Regions from separate parts of the Vreelandella sp. 162(4c) genome, predicted to be linked through region 3. Evidence: predicted binding sites of a transcription regulator. Region 3 holds the regulator's gene; each other region holds the start of a gene.
What was found. Region 3 encodes FNR, which switches genes on or off when oxygen is low (the NO sensors DNR and NnrR bind a similar motif). Its sites were predicted from a motif close to TTGATNTANATCAA; they were not measured.

Region 1 (10,507 bases), 770 kb from region 3:
CCGCAGCCTGAAGCCTCTCCACCGCCGCCTGCAGCCGCGTATCGGCCCGGGGCAACCCCAGACTACAGAGCACCCAGGCCGGTGGCACCTCAGCTTGCCACTCGAAGGCCGCTGCCAGGGCATCGGCGTTAGCGGTGAGACGCTCTTCGAATAGCTTGTAGAGGGCGATCTCCAGCCGCGTCAGCGGCAAATAATGACCCAGGGTGGCGAGGATCGCCTGGCCATGACCAAGGCGATCCCCGGGGTCGGCACCACTGGGTGAGTGGAAACGCACCAGGGCCGTACCAGGAGGTACCCCGCTATCGATCACGCCCAGGGTCGGACTGAGGGCCGATATTAGAGACATAACGCCGCCTCCACCGCGACCAGCTGCCCTTGCTGGAGTCGATAGCAGGCACCCAGATTGCCAAAGTGGTCGCTCTGGTGGCTGATGATCAGTCGGGTGGTATCCCCCAGCACCTCGTCAAGCAGGGCATCGAAGGTTCGGGCAGCCGCCGAATCCAGCGCCGCGGTGGGCTCGTCCAGCAGCACCAAGCGAGGCTTTTTTAGCAGTGCCCGAGCCAGGGCCAGGCGCGAGCGCTGGCCGCCAGAGACCTTGCCACCCAAATCGCCCAACTCGCTCTCTAACCCTTCTGGCAGGGCATCCAGCCAGTCGGCGAGTCCAACGCGGGAAAGCGCATCGATCAGTTCGGTGTCACTTGCCTCGGGGGCCAGGGCGCGCAGGGTCTCGGCCAGGCTACCGCGTAGCAGGCTGGGGTGTTGCTCCACCCAGGCAACCTGCTTGAGCCAGTGATGGCGGGAGAGCTCGCCGAGCGGCACGCCATCGACACGAATCTCACCCGACTCGGGCGACTCCAGCCCCAGCAGCAGGCGGATTAGGCTGCTCTTGCCAGCTCCGGAGGGACCGGCGATCAGCACCTTGCTGCCCGGCGGAAGCGCGAGATCGATGTCATCCAGAAGCCAATCGGCTTGGCCGGGGTGGCGGAAACGCACACCCTCCAAGCAAAGCTCACCAGGCCCGGCAGGACGGCTGCCGCGGTAGGGATCACGCATGGCGGGCTCACTGAAGAGCTCGGCCAGGCGGCAAGCGCTGACCCGGGCCCGTTGCCAACCTCCATAGAGTCCCAGCAGGCCGCCGATGGGGGTCATCACCATACCGAGATACGCCAACAGGGCCATCAGCTCACCGAGTTGCAACTGCCCCTGAATCACCAGATAGCCGCCCAACAGCAGCACCCCGGCCCGGGCCAGGGAGAGGATCAGTTGGGGGCCCACGTCGCTGAGAAAGCCCACCTGACGCACCGCCAACAGGCGCCGCAGCTGTTCGTGGCCAAGCCCCTGGAGGCGATTGAGGCGCGACGGCTCCAGCGCCTGACCTTGAAACCAGGGGCCATGGGCCAGGGTATCCTGCCAGAAGCCGGAGAGTTCACCGCTCTGCTCACGGAGCGCCTGCTGACGACGAGTCAAGGCCGGGCGCCAGGCGCGCAGCCACAGCCACTGGATGGGTACCAGCACGGCAACCAGGGCCATCAGCATGGGGCTGAACAGGCCAATCATGGCCAGCGCTCCCACCAGCCCTAACAGGTTGGAGAGTCCGCTGAGCAGACCGTCCAGGGCGAACCCCTGGAGGATAGACAGGTCGCCATCGAGACGGCTCATCAGGTCGCCTCGCCCTCGGGCCTGCCAGCGGGCCGGAGCCAGGCGCAGCAGATGGCGCAGCAAGGAGCGGCGCAGCGACAGCAATAGCCGGGCGGAGAGCGCCACATGCTGCAGCCGGGTTAGTCCCTGTAGGGCCAGAGCGGCGAGTCCTACCACCACCAGGGCGGCAACGTAGGTAGCAACGGTGTTGAAGTCCCCCTGCATCAGGCCGTGATCGATCAGCCGCTGGGTGAGCAGCGGCGGCAACAGCGCCAGCAGGGTCGCCACCAGGCTCAGCGTCAGCAGCCGGGCCAGCGCCAGGCGCCGCGCCTTGAGGGGGCGGTAGAGCCAGCCCCAGGGCAGCGCCCCTGTGTCGCGAGTGAAGTCAGGCTCACGCATCGACGCTCTCTTCATTCATCATTCATAGGGGCTGCCCCCAGCAAAAAGGGCCGGTCGCTTTAGCAAGCGCCGGCCAGAAGGATCATGTAACGGCAACCTAGAAGCGTGCCACCTTCAGCGTTGCTGTGCTCATATCACCGGGCAAGCGGATGCGCCCCAGATCATTGAAGTCATCATCATAGATGGCGATATCGCTGGAGGCACCGCCCAGGTAAATCCGCGAACCGTCATAGGAAGTGTTGATGCTGTAGTAAGTATGATCAAGATCGATCACATCCACGATCTCTTGGGTGCGGGCATCCAGCTTGCTGAGTTGGGTGTAGACGCCGTAAAAGACGTCCCTCTCCCGGGGGTCAGAAACCATGGAGAAGATGATGAACTCGAAAGGGACAATCTCCTTGTTCTCAGTCTCGCCGGTGGCTAGGTCGACTCGGCTGACGCCCCAGTGCCAGGCCTCGTTCTCCTCGCCGGGATGCTCCGCCACCGTGTAGGGGCGCAGGAACTCGTTGGTTACCTCGCCCATAGACCACACGGCTAAGGAATCTGGCGAGCTAAAACTGGGGCGATCCCAATTCCGGTTGGCAATGGCGATCTCAGTCTCGCCGCTTTCCGGGTCGATCCGATATATATCAGCGCCAGCGAGATAGAGATAACCGTCCTCGGCGGCTCCCATGGTCGTCACCTGGCGCGGTGCCGGAAAGGTGGTCAGGGGCTCGGCAGCGAGACCCGCTGTCGTGTCATAGACCGCCAGCTGTGGCTCCAACACTTCGTAATGGTCGATACCTAGCCGCACCCGATCCCAGATGCTATAGAGTCGGCTACCGTCCGGGCTCACGGCCAGGGAGGCGATGGATTTAGCGCGTATTGAGTTGCCTGAGCCGCTGGCACGGAAGACTTCCTCACAACTGGTGAGGTCGATGCCCACCACGTCTTCCCAGCGGTTGTGCAGCACATAGGCGATCCGCTCATCCGGTGATAGCTGCAGAGTGCCGGAGCCGAAGTCGCCTTCTACGTCACAGGTGCGCACCACTTCCTGGGCCTCCGGGTCGATCACGTAGAGCTGGTTGGGACGGGCCATGGTTACCAGATACTCGCGTACTTCGTCAGCGCTGGCTTCACCGGCGACAGCAGCATTAACCACCAGGGGCTGGGCAGCGAAGGCCAACAGCCCTATTAGGGGCAGGGTGAGCCGCTTCATTTCTGAGGTATTCATCACTTCTCGTCTCCCGGATAGACGCTATCGAACTTGCGCCAATCATCCTCAGCGCGATCGGCCCCATCCCCCCATTGGGGGTAGGTGTTCATGGTGTCCGGTACCTGAGCAGGCCACCAGCAGGGGTCAGCGCAGCCATAGAGATCTGCCTCCATCGGTTGGCACAGCGAGGCCACGCCGCCGAAGGGATCCACTTCCCAGCCCGGGTCGAAGCTGGAAGTGCACCCGGCGATAGTCTGCATGGCCTGCACTTCTTCCAGGGCCTCTGGGCTGGCGGCCCGCTCCATTTCGCGGGCCTTGCGGTTGAGGGGGGCCAACCCCAGTGCGGTCAAGTTCTTCTTGTTATTCGTCATGCTGTTTGCCTCCCGGCCAGGGGGCCGTCGAGAAAATCGGGGTTATGGCGCAGGATGCGGGCATAGGCCTGAATGCCGAAATCGACCCAGTCGCGCATCAGGTCGCAGTAGTGATAGGTGGGGGTCATGGGGTCGCCATAGCGAGCGTAGCTCTCGTGGTAGCAGCCACCGGAGCAGAGGTTGCGGATCCGACAGTTGCTGCAGCCACGCTCGGAGCGATCGCTCCTGGCCTCGATAAACTGCTTGAGACCAGCGTGATCAAGCCCCTCCTGGACGCTGCCGAAGGTAGGCATCTCGGAGCCAGTAAAACGGTGACAGAGGTGTACATCGCCCGCATGATCCACCGAGACCAACCCTAGGCCTGCGCCGCAGGGCACCGCCTTGCTGCGCCCTTCCCAAAGATCGGTGAGCAGTTGGTTGAAGTTGCCGAAGCCGATATCGCGCCCCTGAATGGCGGCTGCCACGGCCCGCTCACCGAGCTCGACCATACCGTCGAAGACCTGCTTGAGCTCGTCGCCGGTAAGGTTGTAGGCCGCCATATCACCAGAGGTGACGGGAGCGAAGCCCGCTTCGGCGAAACCCAGCTCATTGACCAGGTGGTCGTGGATACCGATGACGTCGGTGATGCCACGAGTCAGGGTCACCCTGGCCCCCACCGGCCGTGAGCGATAGCTGGCCAGCAGCGGTTTAATGCGCTTGGCCACCAGATCGTAGGTGCCCTGGCCGTTGACCGCAATGCGGTTCTTGTCGTGGATCGCCTTGGGGCCGTCCATGCTCACCGTGAGTCCAAAACGATGGGCGTCGAAGAAGGCGATTTTCTCCTCATTCAGCAGGGTGGCGTTGGTGGTCAGCGTGAAATCCACTGCCTTGCCGAGCCCGTGGATGCGCGCCTCGGCCCAGTCAACCACCTGGCGGATCAACGGCATGTTGCTGAGCGGCTCGCCGCCGAAGAAGACGATGTTGTAGCGATCCCGCTGGGGGGCCTCGCGCAGCATCATCTCGATGGAGGCCTGGGCGGTGGCCAGATCCATCTTTTTGCCGTCCCGGGGGGTATCCAGGTCTTCCTTATAGCAGTAGCTGCAGCTCAGGTTGCAGCCGGTATTGACGTTGAGCACCACGGTAGAGAGCGGGAACTGCTCCACCTTTACGCTGGGATTATAGGCCTGGACGACTCCATCGGTGATCAGCTTCAGCGCTTTGAGCTGTAGCAGCCGCTCCTGAATATCTTCGCCGCTGACCTGATGTGTCAGATGTCCCGGCAGCGCCCCGCTGTCGAGCCCCTCCTTTCGCCCGGCCAGAGCCAGCAGCTCCTCGCTGAGGGCATCCGGGGCAAACAGGCTGGTGGTGGGGATATGGAACCACAGCGGCTGGCCTTCCACTTCCATCCGATGCAGGTTCTCGGGTATGGCTTGTAAGATTCCCATGGTGACCTCCTAGCGAAGCGGTGGGTTGTTCCAGCGTTGCACGGTAACGATCAGTTGGGCTTCGTCCTGCATCGCCTCCTGCCCCACCACACTGGCGGTCACCCGCAGGTTGCCCACGCTGTTGGCATTGTACTGGCGCAGCGGGTTGGGCCCGGCCCCGGCCGGCGAGAAGATCCCTGTGGCGGCGTCCAGTATGCCAGCAAACCTGGCATCCTCGTCGCGTTCGGCGATCTCGTCCCAGGGGGACACGCTCCAACGTACCGGTACCTGACCCAGCGGGATGGCTTCATCGGCGCCATCCAGATAGCCTGCGGCGGTGAAGACACCACTCACTGGCGGGGTCTTGTCGTTGCCGATGCGAGCCACCCCCAGCGCTGGACTCACCTCCAGGCGATCCACCGTGCGGTAGCCAGCGAGCAGTTTCTCAGCGCTGATCTCGCCAATCTGCATAGTCAACCAGCCGGGCGTAAGATCGGTGCTGGCCTCAACGTCCAGCACCAGGCGCATGTCGCTACGTTCGACCACCTCACGCACGGTGACGCCCTCCCCGAGACTGATCTCCCCTTCCCCAAGACCGTGGCCCAGCAGCACCAGCCGGCTGCGCTCGCCGGCCTTGAGCGAGGCGGGCAAGCTGGCCAACACAGCAGACTCGGCCGCTTCGTGAGGCACCATTTCCACCATCATTCCAAAAGCATCGTCATGGTCATCGAAGATGCGCCCGCTGGGATGCGCGCCGGAGAGATCCAGCACCTGCTTGAGATCACGACCGTTGAGGTTCAGGTTGGCGCGCCACTCGTAGCCGGTATAAACGATGGCCTGGCCTTCGCCACTGAGCGGGCGACCACTGGTGAAAGCGCCGTCCAGGCTAAGGGAGTAGGCATCCTCGCCTTCAGCGGCGTTAATAGTCACGTCGGCATAAAAGTCGCCTTCTCCGGGCCAGTGCCCCCAGAGCTGCCAGTCGCCCTCAGGAGAGGTCTGTTCGGCCTGCTGCCATGACTCCCAGGCTTCATTTTCGAGACTTTGAGTCTCGGCCAGCCAGGGAGCGATCTCGTTCAGGGCGAGATCGAACCAGTCACGATCCCGTGCCATGGCCTGGTACTCAATGGTCTGGAACTGGCCCACATGGAAGTGCACTAGTCTCTCCCACTCTTCCCGGGGACGGCGCTGCAGTTGGGCGCGGCCGCCAGTATGACAGCGGGCACACATCTCCTGGTAGCTGGGATGATCGAAAGACTCGATACGGTTGAGGCGTCGCTCGATCAGCTCACGTTGGGGCGCGCTCTCCTCAGGGGCCAGGCCGCGGGTATCGGCGAGGAACTTGACGATATCCCGGCGCGCCTCCAGGGGCAGCTCCAGGCCGTGCATGGTCTGCATGCGCGCGATCGTCATGTCCCAACCTTCCGGGGTCTTGCGCTGTGCACTAATGCGGCTCCAGCTCTGGGGGCCACTTTGGGTCTGGTGGCAGCCTGAACAGTACCTGTCGATGGCCTCGCTGCCAGCAGAGGCCAAGACGATGCCAGTAGGCAGCAGCAGGGCTAGGCTACAGAGCCCTGAGGGAAGTGCATGTCTCATCACGGAGAGTTCTCCACGCATTATTGTTGTCGTGATGTTCGTCTGCAGTTGTCTTCGCGGGCGAACATCGAAGGTATGTGCCAGTGCCATTCAACTTGCATTGACCGCGCCGACTATCAACAACTTCTTTTTATTCATGTGGTTGAAGTGATTTGCTTGCCCGAGTTTTTTAGATGCTTGGCCAGCAAGCGACAATCGGTGCCCCAAGTTGCGACAGTCGCGTATGGTCTTGAAACACTTTGCCTCTTCGAATTTGGTCAACATTGAACGTGGCGGCACCCGGATTTTCCGACCGACTCAGGTCTGAGACTTGGCTCTCAAGGGGGGTTATGGGGCTGCGGTGCCTCTGCCTGAACCTGGGGCTGACGCCCAGGACGCGCGCACAGCAGCTAGCGGTGTCGTCTAGTGTCGTCTAGTGCAGCGTAGCGGCCCCAGAGGAACTAGACGTTGATCCGGCCGTGTTCGTGGCAATGAACCTCTTCACCTTCAGGGGCGATCACAAAGGCCTCCTGGGGCCATCGACCCATGGCTGGGGTTGGGGGATGGCCCGCCAGGGGGGAGTGATGTGGTTGTGGTAGCGAGCCATACCAACAGCATCGCCTTGCCACGCTATGCTAAGGTCTGCTGCTTGGGCTGAGTATCACCAGCCAGCAAGGTTGGACGGTCAGCATCGAGTTCTGCCAGCGGTTCACAGGGCTCCAGGCTATCCCGACAACGGCCCACTAAGCGCTGATACTCCTGGGTACCCTGCTGTTTCCAGTCGAACTCTTCATCACTCAGCGCGCGCTTAACCTTTGCGGGTGCCCCCATCACAAGTGACTGGGGCTCACACTCGAAGCCCGCCTTAACGAACGCTGCCGCCGCAACGATAGATCGTTCGGCAATGTTGGCGCCGTCCATCACCACGGCATTCATGCCGACCATGGCATCACGCCCAATCACGCAGCCATGCAGTACCGCGCCATGGCCGATATGGCCATCCTTCTCAACCTTGGTGACGCAGCCTGGGAAGCCGTGCATCACACAGGTATCCTGAAGGTTAGATCCCTCTTCCAGCACCAGCCGCCCGAAATCACCACGCATCACCGCGCCGGGGCCTACATAACAGTTGGGGCCCACGATTACGTCGCCAATTAACACCGCAGTAGGATGGACATAGGCGGTCGGGTGTACCACCGGCGTCACCCCTTCAAGTCGATAGTAAGGCATAACACTCTCCGTTAGCTTGATTGGCCGTGTGGGGTGCTGCCCCCATCGCCCGCTCTTCGAACTGTTCGGCCCCTGCCCCATCAGTTGTGTAGCCACCTAGGGTTATCGCGCCTTTGCTGCGCTGATTGCGTCATGGGGCGCTCCTGCGCTCAATCTATCTTGATACGCAATATCAACTAAGATTATATTTTACGTAACAAAACATCAAACACTTTACCTGTCGCCGTCTACTGAAGAATGGGCACACCGCTATCTAAAAACTCGACGCACCCTGCTGTAAGTCAGTTTTTTAGACGACCTTGGTTTTTTTATACCATCGTCTAACAATTATCTTATATTCGCAAAAAAGTCACACAAGTTATTGTTAATAACTAACAAACTACCAACAACACCAACAAGCGACACATTATAATCACCCATATAATATTGATGTGTATCAAAATAAATCTATACTCGGCAGAGATTCATCCTGTGGATCACAGGCCGAACGGTCACTGGCGGGCACCGCCGACCGCGAAAAGGGCATGCGCCTTCCAATAAAAACGACCTGCCACTTTTCAAGGGCACTGACACAAGGACATTACCCATGAGCCAAGCGCCCCTGCTTTACAGCGTGGAAGACGGCGTCGCCTGCATCACGCTGAACCGCCCCGAAAGCTTGAACAGCTTCAATACCGAAATGCATGCCGAGATGCGCAAGGTGCTAAAAGCCGTGCGCCAAGACTCAAGCGTTCGCGCTTTGCTGCTGACCGGCAGCGGTCGAGGCTTCTGCGCCGGCCAGGATCTTTCCGACCGTAGCGTCGCGCCCGGCGCAGAAGCCCCCGACCTCGGCGAGTCGCTTGAGAAACGTTACAACCCCATGCTGCGCGCCCTTAAAGACATGCCGTTCCCGACCATTTGTGCGGTGAACGGCGTGGCCGCAGGTGCCGGTGCCAACATCGCCCTGGCCTGCGACATCGTATTGGCCGCGCGCTCGGCAAGCTTTATTCAGGCCTTCTGTAAGATCGGTTTGATTCCAGACTCTGGCGGTACCTGGACATTGCCTAATTTAGTGGGCATGGCTCGCGCCAAGGGCCTGGCGATGCTGGGCGACAAGCTCCCCGCCGAGACCGCCGAACAGTGGGGCATGATCTGGCGCTGCGTCGACGATGAGACGCTTCAAGAAGAAGCCATGAGCATGGCTCGCCACCTGGCCACTCAACCAACCCATGGCCTAGCGCTGATTAAGCGCGCCCTGCATGCCAGCAGCGATAACAGTTTCAACGAACAGCTCGACCTGGAACGCGACCTTCAGCGCCTTGCTGGGCGCAGCGAAGATTACCGCGAAGGCGTTAGCGCTTTTATGGAAAAACGTCGCCCCACCTTCAAGGGAGAGTGATATGCCAGCCATTCTCTCTACCGCCACTATTAGCATCATCAGCACAGGCGCCATTAATGCCTTGACCGATAGCCGTTTGGTTATCGAGGCTATCGTCGAGAACCTTGGGGCCAAGCGCCAGGTGTTTGCTCGGCTCGAAGCCCTATACGAGGAAAGCTTCCATGCATGATTCCCAACTGACCCCGCAGCAACTGGCGGAAGCCTGCGCCGAGGCAATGTTTTCCCGCGACCATGCCAGCCAAGGGCTGGGGATGCGCATTACTCGCGTGGCTCCCGGCTTCGCCGAACTGACCATGACCGTGCGTCAGGACATGGTGCAGGGGCACGGCAACTGCCATGGCGGATTTCTGTTTGCCCTGGCTGACTCAGCCTTCGCGTTTGCCTGCAACAGCTACGACGAAGCCACAGTAGCCTCCGGTTGCAGTATCGACTATCTCGGCCCCGGCCAGCTGGGCGACGAGATCACCGCCACCGCCGAGGAGCGCAGCCGCCGCGGGCGTACCGGCATTTACGACATTACATTGCGCAATCAGCACGGCGATACCGTTGCCTTGTTCCGCGGGCGTTCCTACAAAATTCGCGGCAGCGTACGCCGCCTGGAAGACACCGCTGCTGGAGATAACCAATGAAAGAGGCGCTGATCATTGAGCGCTTATAAGCCCATTACTAAAGCCATTTCATCGCCCATGGCGCATTTAGAAATTAGTCCAATAACAACTAGCTTGATCGGAGACCCCTGATGAATCAGCCCGCAACGCGTATCAACACCGCGACTCTCGATCCCCTGGAAACCGCCAGCGTCGACGAGCTGCGCGCCACTCAGGTCAAGCGCCTGAAGTGGAGCCTGAAGCACGCTTACGACAATGTGCCGTTCTACCGCCAGTCCTTCGACAAGGCTGGAGTGCATCCCGACGATATCCAGACGCTGGAGGATCTCGCCAAACTGCCTTTCACCACCAAGGCAGATTTGCGCGACAACTACCCGTTCGGCATGTTGGCCACACCGATGAGCGAGATCGTTCGCATCCATGCCTCCAGCGGCACCACCGGGCAACCGACGGTGGTAGGCTACACCCAGAACGATATTGATGTGTGGTCCGATGTGATGGCGCGCTCGATCCGCGCCGCCGGCGGCAGCCGCAACGATAAGGTGCATGTGGCGTATGGCTATGGTCTATTCACCGGTGGGCTGGGCGCGCATTACGGTGCCGAGCGCCTGGGTTGCGCGGTGATCCCCATGTCGGGTGGCCAGACCGAGAAACAGGTTCAGTTGATCCGTGATTTCGAGCCGGACATTATCATGGTCACTCCCTCGTATATG
Region 2 (10,507 bases), 540 kb from region 3:
AGCGAGATAAAACCACTACTGGAACGGGCCACCACCTACGCCTGGGTTGCGGCAATCCCTCCCAAGCCCCACAGCTTTGACATGGAGATGCTGGGGGCGGTACCTGATCATGAGGATCACTACCGTGGCCTGCGCAATTGGATTCTGGATGTTCTACGACCACCGGCAGCTGAGAACTCCATTATCTCCGGGCGGGGAGCCACCATGATGCCCTACCTAGCGGGGGACAATTGTCTTATCGGTGGGACGTTTACATCCACTTATCTACGTTTGACAGATACCCAGTTCTTCTTTGTTCAACAGTGGGCGGCGGGGCACTTTGTCAACGAGCCTGTTGCCGATAGTGGCCCTCAATCACTGACACGCAATGTTCTGGAAAACTGTGTAGGAGGTGCGTTTTCTCCCGGTATCGAGCTCACCTGGATCACCCGCAATCGAGCCATCTACAATCGTGACGACCCTTTCCGTATCAATACCGCACCGCCCACCGAAGGGCCACTCAACCTGGGCTTTACGCCTACTGCGATGGAGCCCGGGGATCTCACTCGTTACATGGCCATACCCTGGCAGGCAGACTTCAATGAGTGCTCCTCACAACCCATCGGTGAACGAGTTTTGTGGTGGTGGCCCGCACAGCGGCCTGAATTCGTCTACCTGGAACCGAAACCCCAGGGAGTACGCCAGGCGACTATGCCGATACCGGATGAGCAGACGGGAGGGCAGGTTGCCTGGATCGGCACCGATTTCGATCAGATGCGGGGAGATTTCATCTCCTTTGCCGACGACGTACAGATGGTGCAGTACTGGTCGCGGCTGGGCTTCGTGATGGAAAAAGAGGTTCAAGGCGAGCGCCGCTTTGTGGAGGTTGCACGCACCTTACCCCGACCTTTCACACCGAATGGCAACTGACTTCGATCTCGTTATCCTCGGCGCTGGCCCTGCCGGTTGCGCCACGGCTCTCGCCGCGATAGCGGCGGGGGTCGAGCGCGTGGCGATACTGGACAGGCCTGCCCGCCAGGCCTTCAAAGTGGGGGAATCCGCGGCGCCTGACGTAGTCGCTAAATTGAGGCTGCTGGGTATATCGAATGACCTTGGGGCGAGAGGGCATCGACCCTACTACACCAATCTCTCCCTATGGGCAGGAGAGCGCAGGTTCGACGATTTTCTCCATCGCTCGACAGGGGATGGCTGGCATCTAGATCGGGAGCGCTTTGACGAGGATCTGCGTCAAGCCAGTGGTGAAAAAGGCGCGCAGCTACTAACGCCTGCGGTGTTGGAATCTCTACGCTGGGATAGTAGCGAGTGGCAACTGCAAATAACGTATCAAGACAAACAGCACCTACTGAGTTGTCGTTACCTCGTCGATGCTTCCGGGCGCGGAGCTACCCTCTGCAGGCGACTGGGGGTAGAGCGAAAGCGTCTCGACGATTTGGTGGCGGTGGCGTGTAAATGGCCCAATGTCGGCAGGCTGGAGGGCATAACTCTGGTGGAATCGGTTGCTGACGGCTGGTGGTACGCTACCGGTTTGCCAGATGGTTCAGCACTGTTGGCGTTGATGTCGGATGCATCCGTTGTGCGCCAGAAGGGGCTGCGAAATAGCGAAGCATTCTATGCGCTCTGGGGCCAGACAGAAGAGCTACAACAGTGGCTGCAGCCTTCTCGCCAGCACGCACTCTCGCTTACCTGCTTTGCTGCATACAGCGGTTTTGTGACCCAAGCAGCTGGGCCGGGCTGGATCGCAGTGGGCGATGCCCTGGCTACCTTTGATCCTTTGACCTCTTCGGGAATTTCCAACGCACTGGGTGACGGTTTGGCAGCGGCACCGGTAATCACCGATTGGCTGAACAGGCATGACCTGCAAGCGGCAGAACAGTATGCGCTTCGCGCAAACAGGGGAGTTAACCGCTTTATCAAGGAGTGGCAAGGCCAATATAGCTTGGAGCGACGGTGGTCGGATCATCCATTTTGGGCTCATCGTCGTGAGGTTGGTTAGAGAGGTCGATGCACTGGCCAAGCAGGCGCAAATAAGTCGTGAAATGCACTTCACCGGAAGGATCACGGATGCCAAAGCCCCTGCCGCCCCACTGATGGTCTTCAAGCGGGATCATTGTGGACAGGCCGGCTTCGGTCAGGGCAGCATGGATCTGGTCGGCATCTATCGTCTAGGAGCGCTAGCGTGTTCTCAGTGGGAAATCCCTGCATCGGCAGCGGCTCATCAAATGCTTCCAGTGCCGAGATGGCTGCTTTCGAAGGGAAGACTCGTTGAGTAGCATTCTTTGAGAGATAGCGTCGCCCGCGTGTATCCGCATCAGCTTGCAAGTCTAGTTCATTCATCTTGGCCTCCTGGTTATTATCTCTGTTTCATGAAGCCTCATGCGGCATATAACGCCGGGTCGTGGCCCAGAATGCTAGCGCCAATAGGCTTAGCGAAGCGCCTAAAATGCACACACCCTGCCAACCTGCATGAGCATAGGCGGTGGTCGTGCTGATGGCGCCTAGGCCACTACCGATCGAATAGAACAGCATGTACAAGCCTAATAAGCGGCTATGTGCCTCAGGACGTGTGTGAAAAATCATGCTTTGATTAGTGACGTGAAGAGCCTGCCCACCCATATCAAGCAGCACAATCCCGATGATCAGCGCCCATAGCGACCACTCCATCAATGATAGTGGCCCCCACGCTAGCAGCAGCAACACCAGCGCAGCTGCACTTGTGCGCTGCCCGAGACCTCGATCTGCCCATTTTCCGGCGCGAGCGGCTGCGAGGGCTCCCACTACGCCAGCCAAGCCAAATGCGCCAATGGCCGTATGAGAAAACTCATAGGGTGGTGCGCTAAGTGGCAATACCAAGACACTCCAGAAAACGTTGAAGGCAGCAAACATTAGCATCGCCAGCACGCCGCGAATTTGCAGCACTCGCTCTTCCCGCAATAACACCAACATAGAGACAATCAGGTGTGGATAGCTCATGGAACCTGATGCAGCTTTTAGCGTCGGCAGCCGACGCCACAGAGGTAGTGCCACTGCCAGCATTATGACCGCAGAACACAAATAGACGCCTCGCCAGCCGGCCAGATCGCTTACACCACCAGCGAATACGCGGGCAAGCAACAAGCCAATAAAAACACCTCCTTGCGCTACACCGACGACACGACCCCGTTCATGAGGGGCGGCAGCGCTAGCCGCGTAGGCGATTAACCCTTGCGTCATCGCTGTACCGAGCAAGCCAACACCGAGCATTCCTGCCAGCAGCATTGCGGTGGATTGCGACAATGCTACAACCACTAAAGAGGCCACCAACGCCAACAATTGCAGCGCCATTAGGCGACGACGATTCACCCGATCCCCTAGTGGAACGAGCAGTAGCAAGGCCAAGGCGCAGCCGACCTGAGTGGCCGTGATCACACCGCCAACGGCTGCATGACTGATACCGAAATCCAGGGCCAGTGAATCTAACAGTGGCTGTGCGTAATAGACGTTGGCGACACTTAAGCCGCTGGCCGCAGCGAAAAGTAGCACTAAGCCACGCGGCATGTCCGTTTGGACGACCGGTTTGCTGTTATCACGAAGCGATACAGGCAGTACCGAAGACGCCTTCATAGCCACCTCTCATTCAGCTGGTTTCAAATAAAAACTAGTTGGATGGTAGGTAACCTGGTTTTAAAATGCAACTACATAGATTGCCATAAACACATGGAAGGCAAATATCATGCCCCGCCGCAAATCCACACATACTGAAACCTGCCCGGTGGCACGCTCTGTCGACGTTATCGGGGATCGATGGTCGCTGCTTATTGTACGAGACGCTTTTGACGGCATGAGACGATTCGGTGACTTTCAGCGCAGCCTGGGCATGGCTCGCAATATTCTGGCCGAACGTCTGCGTCGGTTAGTTGAAGCGGATATCCTGGAAACTCGGCCTGCATCTGATGGCACGGCCTATCAGGAATACGTACTGACAGCCAAGGGCGAGAGTCTATTTCCTGTGGTGGTGGCTCTGCGTCAGTGGGGAGAACGCAACTTGTTTTCACACAGCGAGCAGCACTCCCAGCTTATCGACAAGTCAACAGGGCAGCCGGTGCCCTATATGGCCCCTCAGGCCGGTGATGGCGATGTACTGGCCCCGGATGACACGATAGTAAGAAAGCTTCAGTAGCACCGTTAGTTTAGCCCGACGGCCATTGCCCAAAACGGTGGAGGAAATACGCCATGTGGGCTAACCACTGGCTGATTGGCATCAACTGATACCGGTACTAGGGCTGGGTGACATCGGCCTGAGTGGCGCTAATATGTTGCGATTTCATTGCCGAAGAAAGCTTGAGGAAGTCCGCCAGTTGCTGGGTGGCACGCTTCTGTGACGCCTGAACCATCACGAGTTCAACCATCGGCAGCTCCGGAAATCCCTCCCGCTTGCCTAGAATAATGTGGTCTTCAGCAAGCGCACTGGCGGGCAGCACACCGATGCCGAGACCAGCCGACACAGCGGCACGGATATTGTCATAAGAGGCACTGACATAGGCGCTGTAGCCGTGCTTTCCGGGCTGATCCAATGCGGCGAGCGCTGCGCTTCGGTAGCAACAGCCGTCAGGAAAGATAACAAGCGGTATATCAGACATGCGGTCAAAATCATGCCTTTGAGCGGCCACCCAGTGGAGGGGCTCTCGCCGCAGCAGACGACACTGCCAACGTGGGTCGCTTGGCGTGAAGCCTCCCACACACTTAAAGATGGCGAGATCAAGTCCGCTGTTATCGAGCTGGTGGAGCAGTTGCGAGGAGAGCGCAGAGACAACTTCCAGACGCAGATTGCGGTTTAGCTCGGCGCACCGGGAAATAGCACCATGCAGATCCACCACCTTGAAATCATCGGGAACACCAATCAGCAGGCGCCCGGCGATTTCGGGTTGTTGCATGGCACTCACCGCTTCAGACGTACGGGCAAGTATCTCATTGACGGCGGGAAGAAAACGCTCTCCGTCTGCCGTCAAGCCAAGGATGTGGCCTTGGCGACGCTCCAGTAACTTGCAGCCGAGTATTTCCTCCAGCCGCTTCAGACTTTGTGTGACCGCTGACTGGCTGCGGTACAACTGAAGACCTGCCTGCTGAAAACCATTGCCTTCGGCCAACAGTACGAAAGCGCGCAGGTGTTCCAGCGTGACTCGCCTATCGCCCAAGGGGGAAGGTTGGCAATCAAACACACTATCTCTCCATACTTAATATTAATTTAACTGATTATGAATGGTTAATAATTAATTTCCACTACATGTAACTCCCATGCACCATCAGTTTCATGGTGATGGTGCAAAAGCAGGATGGCGCTTTTAAGGGGGCTGCATGAATAATTTCGTATTAACTGGTTTGGTGGTCATTTTCAGTATCGTTTGGAGTTCGGCATTTATAGCCGGTGCCATTGCACTGACTGATTTCGACCCCTTTACGCTGCTCACCATCCGGTTTTTATTGAGTGCGTTACTGATGCTGCCTATTTGCCTTAGCTGCGGCGGTTTCCGGGTATCAACTCATGGCGATCGCATCGCTATCAGGCGCGGATTGCTGCTCGGCGTGCTTAACAACGCCCTTTACCTGGGGCTGAGCTTTGCCGCATTGCAGACGGTTCGCCCCCAGGTCGTTATTGTTATTGTCAGTTGTGCACCGCTGGCAACCAGTTTGCTATCAGCATGGTGGGGCGTAGAACCTCTTTCCCCAATGAAATTACTCGGCGCGGCGCTGGGGTTAGTGGGAGTGGTGATCATCTCTGGCGTTGCTAGCGGAATGCAGGTTGATGTCTGGGGAGTGCTTATGGCAACTGGGGGTATGCTTGCCTTTGCCAGTGGCACCGTGTTCTTCCGCGGTCAAGGCGCAGGCCTGCCCATCTTGCAGGCTAATTTCTGGCAATCCATTGCTGGCGCTGTCGCTCTTCTTCCCATGGCAATGGTATTCGGGCAACCGCTTGCCGTGCCTTCTACCGCTACGATGATAGCGATTGCACATCTGGTACTTGTCGTCACCATCGGCGGAATGAGCCTATGGCTTGTACTGATTCGCATCAGCGGCGCCTCGACGGCATCGAGTTATCACCTTCTTAATCCGTTCTTTGGCGTACTACTCGCTTATCTAATACTAGGGGAGCCGTTGCGCATGGCGGATTTCATTGGGGCTGGGCTGATTGTCATCGGCCTGTTTCTGAGCACTCAGGTAAGGGCGAGAGCACCGCAGTGTTAGGACAGTCGTAGTGAATTAGAGAGCAGTGGCAAAAACATGATGCAGGTCATGGCCGTAGCCTAAAGTGTGATGAGGAGAGCATGGGATTCAACGAACTTTGCTGCTAGGCTCATTTTACTAGAGCTAAAAAAGCCGCAGGGAACAATCTAATGCCACAGGCACCTCGCATCGAGCTTCACCCCGTTAGCCAACGCGTGCAGGTGCATGTTGATGGCAAGCTGCTTGCCGACTCGACCAACGCTCTCGAACTCCGCGAGCGCGGCTACCCGCCACGCCACTACTTCCCACGCGAAGACGTGCGGATGGATTTGCTTAACACCTCAGAAACGACGACCCACTGCCCGTTTAAAGGCAACACAGTGTATTTCTCGCTAGGCGAAAATAAAGATATTGCCTGGAGCTATGAACAGCCGATTGAAGGGATGGAAGCTATAACGGGTAAGGTGGCGTTTTATGAGCAAATTAGCAAATGACGCCTTTCGACCCTGAGCGGACATTTCGGCGAAAGCGGCATGCTGATTCAGCTGTGTTATGCAGCGGGCACGATAATCTATATCATGCTGCCTATTTATAATTAATTTATTGTAATTTCAATAGGATAGATCGCGAATGAAGGGCTGTATAACCTGAATGAACGCGCCTCCGGGTTCATTCAGGTTATGTAGAGGGGTGTATGATCACCGTTATAAATCTTGATAAGTAGAGAATTTGGATGGACGTTTTAGAAGAAAAGGTTGCTGAAATTAAGTCTGTTTTGACCAGAGCTGCAAAAAGCAGAAGTATCGTTCGTTATCCCAAAATTTATAGCCTGTTTGAAGATGATGAGAATAAAACCATAATCTGGGCAACATTTGAGCAAGCATGCCGCGAGATCGCAGACCCTAGCGAAGCGATTTATGGGGTTCTTATGAGAATCAAGTCAACAGAGTTGCCTCAGGACGGCTTTTTCGACCTTTTCAAAAACATGCGCCCAGAGAAATATAAAGAACTCACCGGTTCGTACAGTGCATCTAGCAATATGATCGACCCAGAGAAAATGGCAGAAATTGTGAAACTTGAGTCGGAAACGGTCTACAATCACGCTGCAAAAAATTTATAACAAAGCGCGTAAGGCGGACGGCTTTCAGCCGCCGCTTTGCTCCGCGTTAGGGCGCTTATGAAGATCAAGCGAGTCATCCAAGAGGATTCTACAGGCTGCGGCATTGCATGCGCTGCAATGGTAGCCGGTGTTTCGTATATTGAGGCAAAGCGCACTGCGATAAAGCATGGAATTGTTAAAGAAAAGCCTCCTTACTACACCATCGCAGGAGAGCTCAGTGCTTTACTGAGTAAATTTGGTAACGATTTTGCCAGGGGCCGAAAACTGCGCAAGTGGGAATCTTTAGACAAACTGAGCATCGTCGGTATCAATTACAAGCCAACATATGGCACTTGGCATTGGGTTGTGTATGTACCCGACTCAGAAGCTGGTTTCGTTCTTGATCCAAGAAAGGGCGTAAAAACTTACAAGCGGACGGATTTTTCTCGCATGCGGCCAAGATCTTATATTCCGGTTTCGCACCCTAACAATTAATTGCACGCGACCAGCAAAGCTGGCTCGTGAGTAAGGCGTTATTAGACACTCTGGATCTGAAACTAAATTCCCCTTTAAGAGGAACATGCCATCGAGATTTATGCACTAGAAACGGTATCTCTGGTTCTGAACTCTCAGTTCTTTTCTTCACTCGCCGGAGCACTTTTTGGCGCACTCGCGGGTGCGACCGCAGCTCATCGAATAGCTGACAGGTCTAAGACAAAAGAAAGCCTCTTGCAGGAAATTAGAAATACAAATTCGGCACTAATGGCATCGTATATTATTTGCAACTCCTATCTTCTATTAAAGGATCAGCAAGTTAGGGAGCTATATAGTAGGTTCTGTGAAAAGCATGAAGAATATCAAAGAATAATAACCGGCCAGCTCAATGTCCAGTATTTCGATTTCCAGGCCGATATGCGGAGAGTGATACTGCCCAAGATTCCTTTGGACCTTTTGAATGAGCAGGTCTATCAAAAGATGAATCTAAATGGACGGCCCGTAACGGCGACTGCTCAAATAGATAACACCATAGCGTCACTAGAATCAGCCATCGAAACTCGCGACTCGGTCATTCAAATGATCCGAAGGTCGCCAGGAATGAGCGAGGTCGAAAAAGCGAATTTGTATTTTGGGTTCCCGCTTCCTGATGGGGCACTGAGCACTGAATATGCGGACGCTTTGAAGGGAATTTCGACTTATGTAGACGACGTTATATTCTTCAGTAAGCTGCTGTGTGACGACCTCCTTGAACATGGCCAAAAGAATCGCGGACGTTTCAAAGAACTGTATCGCGAAGAGCCTCCGGAAGTGAATAAAGTTGATTTGTCTCCTGCAGAAGCGAAGGGCTTGATGCCAGATGAGGAGCAATATGCTCATTGGCTCCAGGGACACAGGACTATTTCCCCGAACGAAATCGTGGATAACTGGATAGTTCGCCTTAAAAAGAGAATGTCTAACAAATCGCGTAAGACGGACGCGTGAGATCCGCCGCTTCGCTATAGCGTTACATCAGAGATGACTAAAAGGCAGCTTCTGGCCGAAACAAGAATGCTCGTGCATAGATGCAATCGACCCAAAGCGGCCATGCAGGCAAAGGCAGCATGTGCTTTCATCGGTGCTGAACAGTTAGGTATGAGATCCTGAATGATCGAACCATTAATAACCCATGTTGAAAACCTGAGGAACGCTCTTCTGACTCTGAAGCCAACTGGAGAAGATGGCTTTGAAGGGCTTATTGGCGAAGTGCTTGAGGGGATCACGGGCGTCCCCTTTCGTCTTGCGAGTAGCGGCTACCAACGTGGAATCGATGGCAAGGCTGCTTTTGAAGGCGCTGTTGCTTTTGAAGGCAAACTCTACACGAACAAACTGCCGCGCGCAGACGTGCTGTCAAAGATCCCAGACCTTGTCCGCCACAACGATTACGCAGACTTAGTCTGGGTACTAGGCGCAACCTGTGAGGTACCTAGCCAGTTGGCAGATGACTTGCGTGCTGATGGCGCACAGCAAGGTATCAGCATCCTGATCCTAGATTGGACTCCTTCCGATTTTCCACGTTTGGCTGTGGCACTCGCAATAGCTGACATCAAGGCCAAGGCCTTTCTGAAAGCTAATCTTAACAATCAGATGTTAAGTGTGGCGCTTGCTGCACTTGATGCTATTCGTTTAGATACTCGGTTTCCGCACCACGAAGAGTCAATTCGCAGAAGTCTCGACGCGTCGGGAATGGCCACAGTGATGGCAGAGAAGGCCAACGCAATATGGTTCGAAGAAACTGTATCGCAAAAGGCCATTGCGCGCATCGAACTCGGTCAGCCCCTCGCACCCAGAGATCGGGCTGTCACCGTTTTGGCCCGCAACAATTTAGTCATTAAACTGCGGACATATTTATCGAATATGGATGATGACAATATTGTCTGCGTCCATGGCGAGGAAGGCTGTGGCAAATCATGGATCGTGTTGCAGTCCTGGCTTGCACAATCTGACAAGCCTCTTCTGGTGTTTTTAACGCCTGATGATTTTTCAGAGGTCGCTACACAAGACGACATAGAGACACTTCTGATCAAAAAACTCGTCGCGCAGACCGGCGACGTAAAAAGCGATAAGAGCAAAATACGCTGGCGGCGACGACTGAAGGCATGGAAAGCTGAAGGCAAACCGGCACGTCCGCGCTTTGTTTTCGTTTTAGACGGGATCAATCAGCGTCCCGACCGAAAATGGGGAAAGATCGTCGATAATGTCGCCACCTATGTTAACTGGCGTGGCGGTCGCATCGTACTCACTGTACGCACACACTACTTCAACACGCGAGTTAAGAAGGCGCTGACATACCCTGTTAAAGAAGTAGTAGTTCCCAAGTGGGACGCTGACGAGCGTAACAGCATTCTAAGGAAGCATCGGGTTCCCCTGAACAAGCTCAATCCATCTGTTGCAGAATTCCTACGGAATCCGCGCATTTTGTCGATTGCGCTTGAGGTTTTCGGCGATGACGTTGCAATATTTGAGGAACTAAGCATCGACCGCCTGCTGTTCGAGCATATCCTGGCAGGAATCAAGGAAGACTTTGGCGACGATCCTATCGAATTCGTAGCACATCTACGCGGGCAAGCGCAGGAACTACTAATACGCGCTACGAGCCAAGTAAAGGACGATCTGCGCATCTTTGACAACGAAGTTCCAGCGGTTGCCGAAGGCCGCTTCTATTCCGCCGTCCCC
Region 3 (10,507 bases):
ATACCCGTACAGCCACCTTCATATAATAATCGATAACATTTTTTTGAAGCGCTGGTGTGGGCCAATTTATGTGGGCCAGTATCGAGTCACGACGTTTATTTATTTTTGCTTATGTCTGCTAGCGCGCCTTAAGACACAACCCGGTTAGTCGCAGCCCGTTTAATGAGGTTATACCCCATGGTCGATGTGGATCTATCCCAACTGCCGTTTACGCTCCTTGACGATGAGGGGCGTGACCACATTCGTCGTGGCATTGACCTGGCCTATTTTGATCGTGACGAAATCATTTTAGAGACTGGCCAAGCGGGTGAGTTCGTTTATCTGATCCATAAAGGCGAAGTGGCGGAAATCGATCCTACATTGCCCTCATCTACCGCGCGTATTGGTCACTACACGGCAGGGGACCTGTTTGGCGCGATCAGTATTCTCAACGGTAAAAGCCGCTACCGCTTTAAGGCTGAACAGGAGTGCCTGTGTTACCTAATGCCTAAAGCACTGTTTCAGCAGCTGTGTCGCCACTATCCTGATTTCAGCAGTTTTTTTCGCCAATCGCTGACCCATAAGGCGCGCCTGATGACCGAAAAGCGCGCCGAAGGTGGCGTCACCATGGCAGGCTTTATGCTGGCCAAGGTAAGCGAGTGCATGCGTGCGCCACTGCTGATGGCAGCGACGACCGATATCGCTAGCGCTGTAAAACAGCTCAACGAAAGTCACGCCGACAGCCTGCTGGTGTCGACCCAGGACGACACCCTCGGCATGGTGACCAAAACCGATCTGCTCAACGCCTTAGTGCTAAAGGGCAGCGCGGTAACATCATCAGTGGATAAGATCGCCCATTTTAACTTGGTGACCGTCGCACCGGATCAGTACTTATTTGAAGTATTGGTGCTGATGACCCGCCATAAAGTGGCGCGGGTGGTAGTGATGGAGCAAAACGTCTTGAAAGGCGTTGTAGAGCTCACCGACGTGCTTAGCTACTTCTCAAGCCGCAGCTATGTGGTGAGCCTGCAGATCGAGCAGGCGACCAACTTAGAGGCGCTTTCAGCTGCCAGTCAGCGCACCCCGGAGCTGGTCAAAGCGCTGATGGCCCAGGGCGTTAAGCTGCGCTTTGCGATGGATCTGCTTGCGGCACTAAACGGCCGTATTATTAGCAAGGCCTGGGAGTTCACTGTCGATAAGCGCTATCACGAGCAGAGCTGCATGATGGTGATGGGCAGCGAAGGGCGCGGTGAGCAGATTCTAAAAACGGATCAGGATAACGGCTTGATTCTTGCCGATGAAACCCAGTGGCCTGATCTTGCCAGCCATATGCAAACGCTCACCGATACCCTGATTCAGCTTGGTTACCCGCCGTGCCCCGGCAACATTATGGTGTCTAACCCCGAGTGGGTGGCCACGGTATCCCAATGGAAAGGTAATATTGCCAAGTGGGCCAGGGAGCGTGATGGCGATAGCCTGATGAAGCTGGCCATTATGCTCGATGCTCATGGCGTGGCGGGCAACCCGAGCTTGCTTGAGAGCGTGCGCGATGAGCTGTTTGAACGCTGCTCGGGCGATGAGCTGCTGCTTTCCTATTTTGCCCGCACGGCGCTGCGCTTTTCGACGCCGCTGACGCTGTTTGGTTCGCTGAAAAAGCCTCAGCACGGTATCGATATCAAGAAAGGCGGTATTTTCCCTATCGTGCACGGTGTCCGCACCATGGCGCTTGAGCGGCGCATCAAAGCCACCTCGACGTTTGATCGCTTGGATGCCCTGGTTACTGACGGTCGGTTGGATCGCCGTTTTTCCGATGACCTGGGCGAAGCGTTGGCGCTCTTTTCTGAGCTGTGCCTCAAGCAGCAGCTAAGTACGCTGGAAACTTCTGCGGATGCGAAAGAAACTAACGCCCAAAGCAGCAGACGCGCTAACCGTGTCGTGGTGCAGAACCTCTCTTCCCTGGAGCGCGACCTACTGCGCGAAGCGATGCATATTGTCAAAGACTTTAAGCAGCGGCTTTCCCACCGTTACCATTTGGAGTATTCGTGAGCGGAATGCGGCTGTTAGATCGACATGTGACGCTATTTAGCGGCTCGCTGCGCACCTTGTTAAGGCGTGAAAGTGACCGGCGTCGTTGTGCAGACTCCCCCTATGCCTGGCTGTTTCAGCCCTATATGGGCGAAGAGCTGGTGGCGCTCGCCTGCACCGCAACGCCCACGCAATCATCACCTGTGATCAGCGTGGCGGCAGTGGTGCTAAGCCATCAGCAGGTGCATACCAGCCGCGCTTTTGTGATCACCCTTGGCAGCGCGAAGCAGCCCGCGAGCGCAACGCTGCGCCGTCATCACTTGCTGTGCGAGGCGGGGGAGATACTGCCACCAAACAGTGATAACTTGAGCGCGCTAGTAGAATTTATCGGCAATCGGCCCATCGTTGGCTGGCAGTTAGAGAAGCGCATTGGAGCATTGAATGCACTACTCAGTAAGCGGCTGAATTTTGCCCTGCCCAACGCCCAGGTCGATGTGGCAAAACTGCATCAGCGCCAACTGCGCCGTTTGCACCCGGAGGTCGAAGCGCCCAGCAGCTTCGCCCAGGCGTTGGCATGCTGGCAAGTACCCGTCATGGGCATGCAGAGTGTGCTTGGAGAGGCCACCGCCAGCGCACTGCTGTATATGCGCTTGCAGCGTATTATGGCGCAGGTGGCATAGTAGTCTCTTTCGTTGTGGCGAGGACAGCTTTCCGCGAGGGCGCTGTGAACCCTTCCCTGGGCGCTACTTTTGTCATCCATGACAAAAGACCCTCGCTCCAAGCTGCCCTCGCACCGAGGTATGGTGCAGCGGTCAAAATAGTCACTTCCAATTGCGATATCTTGTGTGGCTACGTCTGATTAGTTGGGTCAGGCGGTGAGTGTTGTTAGAATAGTTATTACTTTTTTCTCTCACGCCTTCTACCCTCGGCAGTGCTTATACCATGCAAACTCTTGATCACTTTGATCCTGCTCACCTTGATACGGTTGGAGCCACCCCAGCTGACGCTGAGCACGACCAGCCTGAGCTGGCTGATGCGAAGCAGAAGCGTGAATTTAACAAGCTGCAAAAGCGTCTGCGCCGAGAAGTGGGCAATGCGATCATTGATTACCAAATGATCAATGAAGGTGATCGCGTAATGGTCTGCCTCTCCGGTGGAAAGGACAGCTACACGATGCTGGAGATTTTGCGCAATTTGCAGCGCAATGCGCCGGTCAATTTTTCGCTGGTAGCGGTCAATCTGGATCAAAAACAGCCGGGTTTTCCCGAGCACGTATTGCCTGCGTATCTGGATAAGCAGGGCGTGGAGTACCACATTGTCGAGCGCGATACTTACTCGGTGGTAAAAGAGAAAACCCCGGAAGGTAAAACCACCTGCGCGCTTTGTTCACGGCTGCGGCGCGGCTCGTTGTATGGCTTTGCCGAAGAGATTGGCGCCAATAAGATAGCCCTGGGCCATCACCGGGAAGATATTCTCGAAACACTGTTTCTCAATATGTTCTTTGGCGGCAACCTGAAAGCGATGCCGCCAAAGCTGCTATCCGATGATGGGAAGAATATCGTTATTCGGCCGTTGGCCTACTGCAAAGAGGCTGATATCGCCGAGTTTTCGCGGCTGATGGCGTTTCCGATTATTCCCTGCAACCTGTGCGGTTCACAGCCTAATATGCAGCGTCAGGTGGTCAAAGAGATGCTCGCCGAGTGGGACAAAAAGTTTCCTGGCCGCCTGGAGAGCATGTTCAAGGCTGTCACCAACATTGCCCCTTCCCAGTTGGCCGACCGCAGCCTGTTCGATTTTGAAGGCCTTGAGGCCAAGCAAGCAGAGCTACTGGCGGGGCGTATCCAAGCCTTTAACGTCAGCTAACTGTTTGCTCTTCCTCTTCGGCGAGGGTAATCAAGCGCGGCATATCGAGAATGTTGACCTCTCGCCCGGAGACCGCCACCACACTCTGCTGCTGAAAGCGGCTTAGTATGCGGCTGACCGTTTCCACCGCTAAGCCCAGGTAGTTGCCGATATCAGCCCTGGGCATTGAGAGGCGAAAGCTGTAAGGCGAGTAGCCCCGGCGACGAAAACGATCCGAGAGGGTAATCAAAAAACTTGCCAGCCGCTGATCGGCGGTTTTACGCGAAAGTAGCCGCATCATACGCCGGTCATCGCGCAACTCTTTGCTCATGCTACGATAAAGCTGGCCACGCAGTTCGGGTAGCTCCTCCGAGAGTAAGTCCAGGCGGTCAAAAGGAATCTCGCAGACGGTGGTCGTTTCCAGGGCGATAACGCTACCGGGGTAATGCTCTTCGTCAATGCCATCCAACCCCACCAATTCACTGGGCAGGTAGAAATTGGTCAACTGCTCGCTGCCGTTACCTTCGGCGGTGATCTGTTTCAAACTGCCCGAACGGACTGCGTAAACGCTGGTAAAGGTGTCGCCCTGACGAAACAGCGGTTCGCCTTTTTTCAGCGGCGCGCGACGACGAATAATGGCGTCAAACTGCCCCACGTCGTCCAGCTCAAGGGCAAGTGGCAGGCACAGTGAGCTCAAACTGCAGGTTTGGCAGCGAGCTTCATGGAGTAGCGAGCGCCGACGGCTCATGGGTTCCAACATGCTTTGCTCCTTGAGAGGGTCCCGCTTATCAATTAGAAAATCCTTACTTATTATAGTCGCTTTAGCATGCCTGCAATAAGGTGATTAAACAATCTTAGAATACTGTTGTCCCGTTTGCCCGGAAAGATGGGTATCAAACGCCATTGCTATATGGCGAATCAGCAGTCGACCCATTGGCGTTGCGTTAAGCTGGTCGCCGCTGCGTGCCAGCAGGCCATCTTGCTCGGCGCTTTGCAGGCGCTCAAGCGCAGGCGCAAAGTAGCGGGGGGCATCAATGTTCCAGCGCTGGCTAACGGCGGTCAGATCAATGCCCATATCGCACATCAGCCGCTCAATCACATCCCGGCGGATCAGGTCGTCATCACTTAAGCGTATGCCACGCACGGTGGCAAGCTGCCCCTGATCCAGCGCCGCTTCGTAGCGGGCCAGATCGCTAGGATTCTGCGCATAGACGTCATCAATACGGGAAATCGCCGATACGCCAAGCCCGATTAAGTCGCACTGAGCATGGCTGGAGTAGCCCTGGAAGTTGCGCTGCAGCGAGCCTTCGCGCTGGGCAATAGCCAGGCTATCGTCAGGGCGGGCAAAGTGATCCATACCGATATGCACATAGCCAGCTGCGGTGAGCATTTCGATGGTGGTGCGCAGAATCGCTAGCTTCTCTTCTCCGCCTGGCAAGTCATCGACATTAATGCGCCGCTGCGGGGCAAAACGCTCGGGCATATGCGCGTAATTAAACACAGAAAGGCGCGCCGGGTTGAGCTCGATCACCTGGCGTAGGGTGTTGGCAAAGCTCTTTTCAGTCTGAAATGGCAAGCCATAAATTAGGTCGAGATTGAGCGAGCGAAAGCCCAGGCGATGCGCCTCCTCCATCAGCGTTTCGGTAAGTACCCGAGGCTGAATACGGTTAATCGCTTTCTGCACCAGCGGGCTTAAATCCTGCACGCCCAGGCTGATGCGATTAAAGCCGAGGGATTCGAGATGGCGCAGCGTAAACACATCCGCTTCGCGAGGATCTATTTCAATTGCGTAATCGCGATCAGCAGACGATGAAAGACCAAAACGTGCATCCAGTCGATCAATCAGGTCGCCCATCTGGTTCAAACTGAGAAATGTCGGCGTGCCGCCGCCCCAATGCAACTGCTCCACCGGTCGTGATGTATCCAAGTGGCGTGCGGTCAGCACCATTTCACGGTCAAGCCGGGCTATATAGGGCTCGGCAAGGGCAGTGTTTTTGGTAGCGATTTTATTACACGCGCAGTAGAAGCAGATCTTGCGGCAGAAGGGCACATGAACGTACAGAGAGAGCGGACGCTTACTGGCATTGCTACGCTCCAATGCCTGGGTCAGGTCGCCAGGGGTAAATTGGTCGTGAAACGACAGCGCCGTGGGGTAGGAGGTGTAGCGTGGGCCGTTGGTGTCGTAGCGACGCAGTAACGCTTCGTCCCACACCGGCTGCATAGGGGCTGCGGCAGCAGCGGGTGCAAGAGGCAAGGCAGCAGGGGTATGAACGGGCATGAAGGGGCGCTCCGACGTTAGGAAATGCCGCTAGCCTAACCCGTGGTTAGGAGGTAAATGTTGAGCCACGTCATGCTATTAGAGGTTGTGTACCGAAAGCGTCCACAGTTGCCACAGTGCAAAAGCGATAATTGTCAGCGCTGCCACGCTGCGGGTCGCGGGGTGACGTATCAAATGGCTGAGCTGGCGGGCAGCCAGGCCAGTGGCAAGCAGCGCAGGTAGGGTGCCAAGCCCAAAGGCGCCCATGAGTAGAGCGCCCTGAAGCGGGTCGGCAATCGCTAAGCTCCAGGCCAACATGGAGTAGACCAACCCGCAGGGGAGCCAGCCCCAGAGCGCTCCCAGGGCGAAGGCTTGGGGAATATGCACTACGGGCATCAAGCGACGCCCCACGGGTTCGATAAGGCGCCATAGTCGCCGGCCAACGGCCTCCACTTTGAGCAGCCCTTTCCACCAGTTGGCGATATACAGTGCCATTAAGATCAGCATCAGTGCGGCAAATACCTGGAGTAGCAGGCGTGCCGTAGCAGAAAGGGAAAACAGCGTGCCTAGCAGTGCCACCAGCGCGCCTGCGCTCATATAGCTAACAATGCGGCCTGTGTTGTAGCTGAGCAGCAGGCCTCCCATGCGCGCCGGATGACGCATGCTGGGGGGGACTGCAAAGGTGAGCGCGCTCATAATGCCGCCACACATACCAATGCAGTGGGCGCCGCCCATCAAGCCAAACACAAACGCCGCCATTAGCGGCGGCAGATCAAGCCCCGTTGGATTCATGGCCGAGACTCTTGGTCGTCGGGTGTGTCTGCCGCTGATGGTTCGGAAGATTTTTGCTTTGCCTGCTGATGCTGGCGGCGCTGCTCAGGGCTAAGGTCGTTTTCATCCTCATCAAATAGAATGCGGTGCGCTGGGCCTTCTAGGTCATCGAACTGATCATTTTTCACCGCCCAGAAAAACGCCCAGACGGCGAGGCCCAGCAAAATCAGGGAAAGCGGGATCAGCAGATAAAGAATCGTCATGCGGCCACCGGTGTTGAAGTGTCGAGCGTTGGCGCGGGCTGAGGTCGCCAGCGCGACAGTCGCAGGGCATTACCCACCACTACTAGCGAGCTAAGCGACATTCCAATTGCGGCTAGCCAGGGCGGCACCAGACCCATTGCCGCCAGCGGCAGCGCCGAAAAGTTGTAGCACACTGACCAAATCATGTTCTGGCGCATGATACGCCGGGTGGCGCGGGAAATCTCGATGGCCTCAAAAATCCGCATCAGACGTGGGCTGAGCAGCACTGCGTCGGCGCGGGTGCGGGCTAGATCCGTTGCGCCATTCATGGCAATCGCCACATCGGCACCGGCTAACACCGGCACGTCGTTAATGCCGTCACCAATCATCGCCACGGTTTCGCCTGCGGCTTGAAGCTCTTTCATCCGGGCCAGCTTGCCTTCTGGGCTGGTGCCCGCATGCCAGATGGCAATATTGAGCTGATCGGCCAGGCTTTCCACTGCATCCTCGGTGTCACCAGATAGCAGCTCCACGCTTAAGCCCAGAGCCTGGAGGGCTTTGATCGTGGCGGCAGCGTCGTCGCGAACGCCATCGTGCAGGCCAAACCAGGCGCGGGGTGCACCGTTTTCACTAAGCAGCAGCCATTGGCCTTTGGCAGGCGCCGTTATGACGTCATCCAAGGCGCTATCCATTGCAAATTCGGGCTTGCCCAACCGCCAACGAGCGCCATTTAGGCTCCCTTCGAGCCCTTGCCCGGTGTGGCTGTGAATATCTTTGGCTTGCAGGGTAGCCTCTCGGAACGGCCGAAAGGCGCGGGCGATAGGGTGTTCCGAGTGGGCTTCAAGGGCGGCGGCAATGGCCCGTGCATGCTCGGCGGTTAATTCACCAAAGGGCTGGGTTTGGGTAAGGTGCATTTCGCCACGGGTCAGGGTGCCGGTTTTATCAAAAATCACCCGGGTAACGTTAGAGAGCGTCTCCATGGCATCGGCGCGGGTGATCAAGACGCCGCGCTTTCGCAGTTGGCCATGACCAGCTGCCAGTGCCGCGGGAGTGGCCAGCGCCAGCGCGCAGGGGCAGGTCACCACCAGCACCGAAAGTAGCACCCAGAGCATCCTCGAGGGGTCGATAAACCACCAGGCGATAGTCACGCAGGCTGTGACTACTAGCAGGCGCAGCACGAATAGGTGCGCCATACGCGCAGCCATCTGGGCTAGCCGCGGGCGGCTGGCAAAGGCACGGTCGGTAAGATCGACGATACCCGCTACACGGGCATCGCGCCCTGCGTGGGTAACCCTTATCACCAGCGGGTTTTCCATGTTTTGGCTACCGCCGGTAATGCGGTCGCCCACTCGGCGGGTTACTGGTAGGTATTCGCCGGTCAGCATTGATTCGTCCAGGCTCGATTCACCCTCCTCGATGATGCCATCGGCAGGCACGCCATGGCCGGGCTTGATCAATACGCGATCGCCGGGAGTGAGTTCGCTGGCGGGCAGAATGCGCTCGCTGCCGTCACTTTCCAGCCGTGTGGCCGAAATCGGCAGCACGCCGCTCAGCGCATTGCCGCTATGCCCGCTGCGGCGCCTGGCGCGACTCTCCACGTAGCGGCCAAACAGCAAAAAGAAGGTGAACATGGTCACCGAGTCAAAATAGACCTCGCCCACGTCAAGCAGCACCGCATAGCTGCTGGCAAGATACGCCCCGCCGATTGCCAGTGACACCGGCACATCCATGCCCAGTACGCCGGTGCGCAGGTCGCGCAGGGCGTTGCGGAAAAACGGCTGGGCGGAGAAAAACACCACTGGCGTGGCCAGGGCAAAGGAGAGCCAGTGGAACAGTGCGTAGAAGTCGTCGCTGATTTCACCGGGGCCGGAGACATAGATCGGGATCGAGAACATCATCACCTGCATCATGCCGACGGCGGCAATAATCAGCCGACGTACGTTCATGCGCTCTTCATGCTGCAGGCGCGCCTGGGCCTGGTCTGGCTCGTAGGGCTGGGCCTCGTAGCCAATCGCGGCCAGTTCGGCCAGCAGTTGCGAAAGCTTCAGCTGCTGAGGATCCCAGCTCACCCGCAGGCGGTGGTGAGTTAAGTTCACTGCGCTGGTGGCAATTCCCGTTAAGGCATTCAGGCGGTGCTCGATCAGCCAGGCGCAGGCAGCACAGGTAATGCCTTCGATGGCGAGGGTCGCTTTGACGTTGCCCTCATCGCCGTCGGGGTGAACAAACTGTGCCTGAAGTCCGGGGTCGTCAAACACCGACCAGGTATCGGCTTTGGCAGCCTGATGTTCATCAGGGCGTTCGGGCAGTTCGGTACGGTAGCGGTAGTAGCTTTCAAGGCCCCCATCCACGATGGCATGGGCCACCGCTTCGCAGCCAGGGCAGCAGAGCGGATGGGCATGATCATCAAGGGTAATCGACCAGGGAGCCCCAGCAGGCACCGGGTTACCACAGTGATAGCAGGGCGCGGCGTTGCTCATTCGCTTGCTTTGCGTCCTCCCGGCAGTAGTGTGACGCTGTCTTCATCGGGGAATGTGGCTTCACCGGTAAGGCGCCAATCGGCATTTTCCAGCGCGGGCTGAATCTGCAGATACCAGCGGTAACGCAGGTTGTCAGGGCCTTGTGTGATATAGCGGCCGTCACGGACATGCTCAAGTACGAAGGATTGATCACGATCATCTTCGGTAGGGAAGATAAAATCCAAATAGAGTTTGTCGGGACGCGCATCGCCGCTTAAATCAATCACAATATCGCTGGTAAGCGGATCAAGGCGTAAATCTGCGCTTAGGTTTAACTCTCTGGCACGGTCTTGCTTGGCAAGCACCATATTGATGGCTTTGCCATGCTTGTAATAATCCTCCTGAACAACCATGCCATCGAAGCTTTTAACCGACATAACGGCAAAGGTAATACTAAACATAATGGATGAGAGCAGAATGCCGATTAAAAACCACGGCCAAAACTGCTTATACCAAGGCGTTACCTTATCGCCAGAGGGTAGGGATGACATAGTTGCTTATCTCCTAATATTGCCCAGGAAGCTGGTTTCGCGCTCGATACGAATATCCGCATCCTGTTGAGCCTGCAGCGTGAATACAATGGGGTGGCTGGGTTGCTGTAAATCGTCGGGATCGGCGGTCACGGTGACGGCTTCGAAGCGCGACTCCCCCGCGGGTACGCTAATAGTACTGCTGTCTAGAGTGAGGCTGGGCAATCCAGCAACGCTTAGCTGGTAGGTGTGGTCTTGATCATCCAGGTTGCGAATGGTCAGGCTAAATACATTGCTAATCTGACCGTCGCGGGTCATTTGGTAGAGCTGGGTGCGCTCGCGCTCAGCATCAAAATTGAGCGGCATACGGTCGTTAATGGCCCAGGCAAAGGTGCCCACCATCAG

Region 1: a site for FNR is predicted at 8,235-8,248, ahead of paaG (2-(1,2-epoxy-1,2-dihydrophenyl)acetyl-CoA isomerase PaaG). Genes of this name have one in related genera too.
Region 2: a site for FNR is predicted at 6,256-6,269, ahead of AC4EYZ_RS20400 (DUF427 domain-containing protein). Genes of this name have one in related genera too.

Annotation. Positions count from the first base shown of each region.
Region 1 is NZ_CM176981.1:3,094,785-3,105,291, reverse strand. It holds gene AC4EYZ_RS14375 (S8 family peptidase) at 1-346, opposite strand, end outside; gene AC4EYZ_RS14370 (ABC transporter ATP-binding protein) at 337-2,037, opposite strand; gene peaD (quinohemoprotein amine dehydrogenase subunit beta) at 2,135-3,250, opposite strand; gene qhpC (quinohemoprotein amine dehydrogenase subunit gamma) at 3,250-3,603, opposite strand; gene peaB (quinohemoprotein amine dehydrogenase maturation protein) at 3,600-5,027, opposite strand; gene peaA (quinohemoprotein amine dehydrogenase subunit alpha) at 5,037-6,599, opposite strand; gene paaY (phenylacetic acid degradation protein PaaY) at 7,209-7,808, opposite strand; gene paaG (2-(1,2-epoxy-1,2-dihydrophenyl)acetyl-CoA isomerase PaaG) at 8,395-9,186, shown strand; gene AC4EYZ_RS14335 (3-hydroxyacyl-CoA dehydrogenase NAD-binding domain-containing protein) at 9,188-9,355, shown strand; gene paaI (hydroxyphenylacetyl-CoA thioesterase PaaI) at 9,348-9,815, shown strand; gene paaK (phenylacetate--CoA ligase PaaK) at 9,926-10,507, shown strand, end outside.
Region 2 is NZ_CM176981.1:4,411,433-4,421,939, forward strand. It holds gene AC4EYZ_RS20365 (LodA/GoxA family CTQ-dependent oxidase) at 1-909, shown strand, start outside; gene AC4EYZ_RS20370 (tryptophan 7-halogenase) at 899-1,993, shown strand; gene AC4EYZ_RS20375 (hypothetical protein) at 1,980-2,270, shown strand; gene AC4EYZ_RS20380 (MFS transporter) at 2,362-3,600, opposite strand; gene AC4EYZ_RS20385 (winged helix-turn-helix transcriptional regulator) at 3,710-4,156, shown strand; gene AC4EYZ_RS20390 (LysR substrate-binding domain-containing protein) at 4,254-5,195, opposite strand; gene AC4EYZ_RS20395 (DMT family transporter) at 5,332-6,219, shown strand; gene AC4EYZ_RS20400 (DUF427 domain-containing protein) at 6,369-6,692, shown strand; gene AC4EYZ_RS20405 (hypothetical protein) at 6,932-7,318, shown strand; gene AC4EYZ_RS20410 (cysteine peptidase family C39 domain-containing protein) at 7,376-7,792, shown strand; gene AC4EYZ_RS20415 (hypothetical protein) at 8,027-8,776, shown strand; gene AC4EYZ_RS20420 (NACHT domain-containing protein) at 8,939-10,507, shown strand, end outside.
Region 3 is NZ_CM176981.1:3,866,853-3,877,359, forward strand. It holds gene AC4EYZ_RS17690 (DUF294 nucleotidyltransferase-like domain-containing protein) at 178-2,025, shown strand; gene AC4EYZ_RS17695 (3'-5' exonuclease family protein) at 2,031-2,684, shown strand; gene ttcA (tRNA 2-thiocytidine(32) synthetase TtcA) at 2,947-3,867, shown strand; gene fnr (fumarate/nitrate reduction transcriptional regulator Fnr) at 3,860-4,606, opposite strand; gene hemN (oxygen-independent coproporphyrinogen III oxidase) at 4,691-6,124, opposite strand; gene AC4EYZ_RS17715 (sulfite exporter TauE/SafE family protein) at 6,203-6,895, opposite strand; gene ccoS (cbb3-type cytochrome oxidase assembly protein CcoS) at 6,892-7,137, opposite strand; gene AC4EYZ_RS17725 (heavy metal translocating P-type ATPase) at 7,134-9,593, opposite strand; gene AC4EYZ_RS17730 (FixH family protein) at 9,590-10,123, opposite strand; gene ccoG (cytochrome c oxidase accessory protein CcoG) at 10,130-10,507, opposite strand, start outside.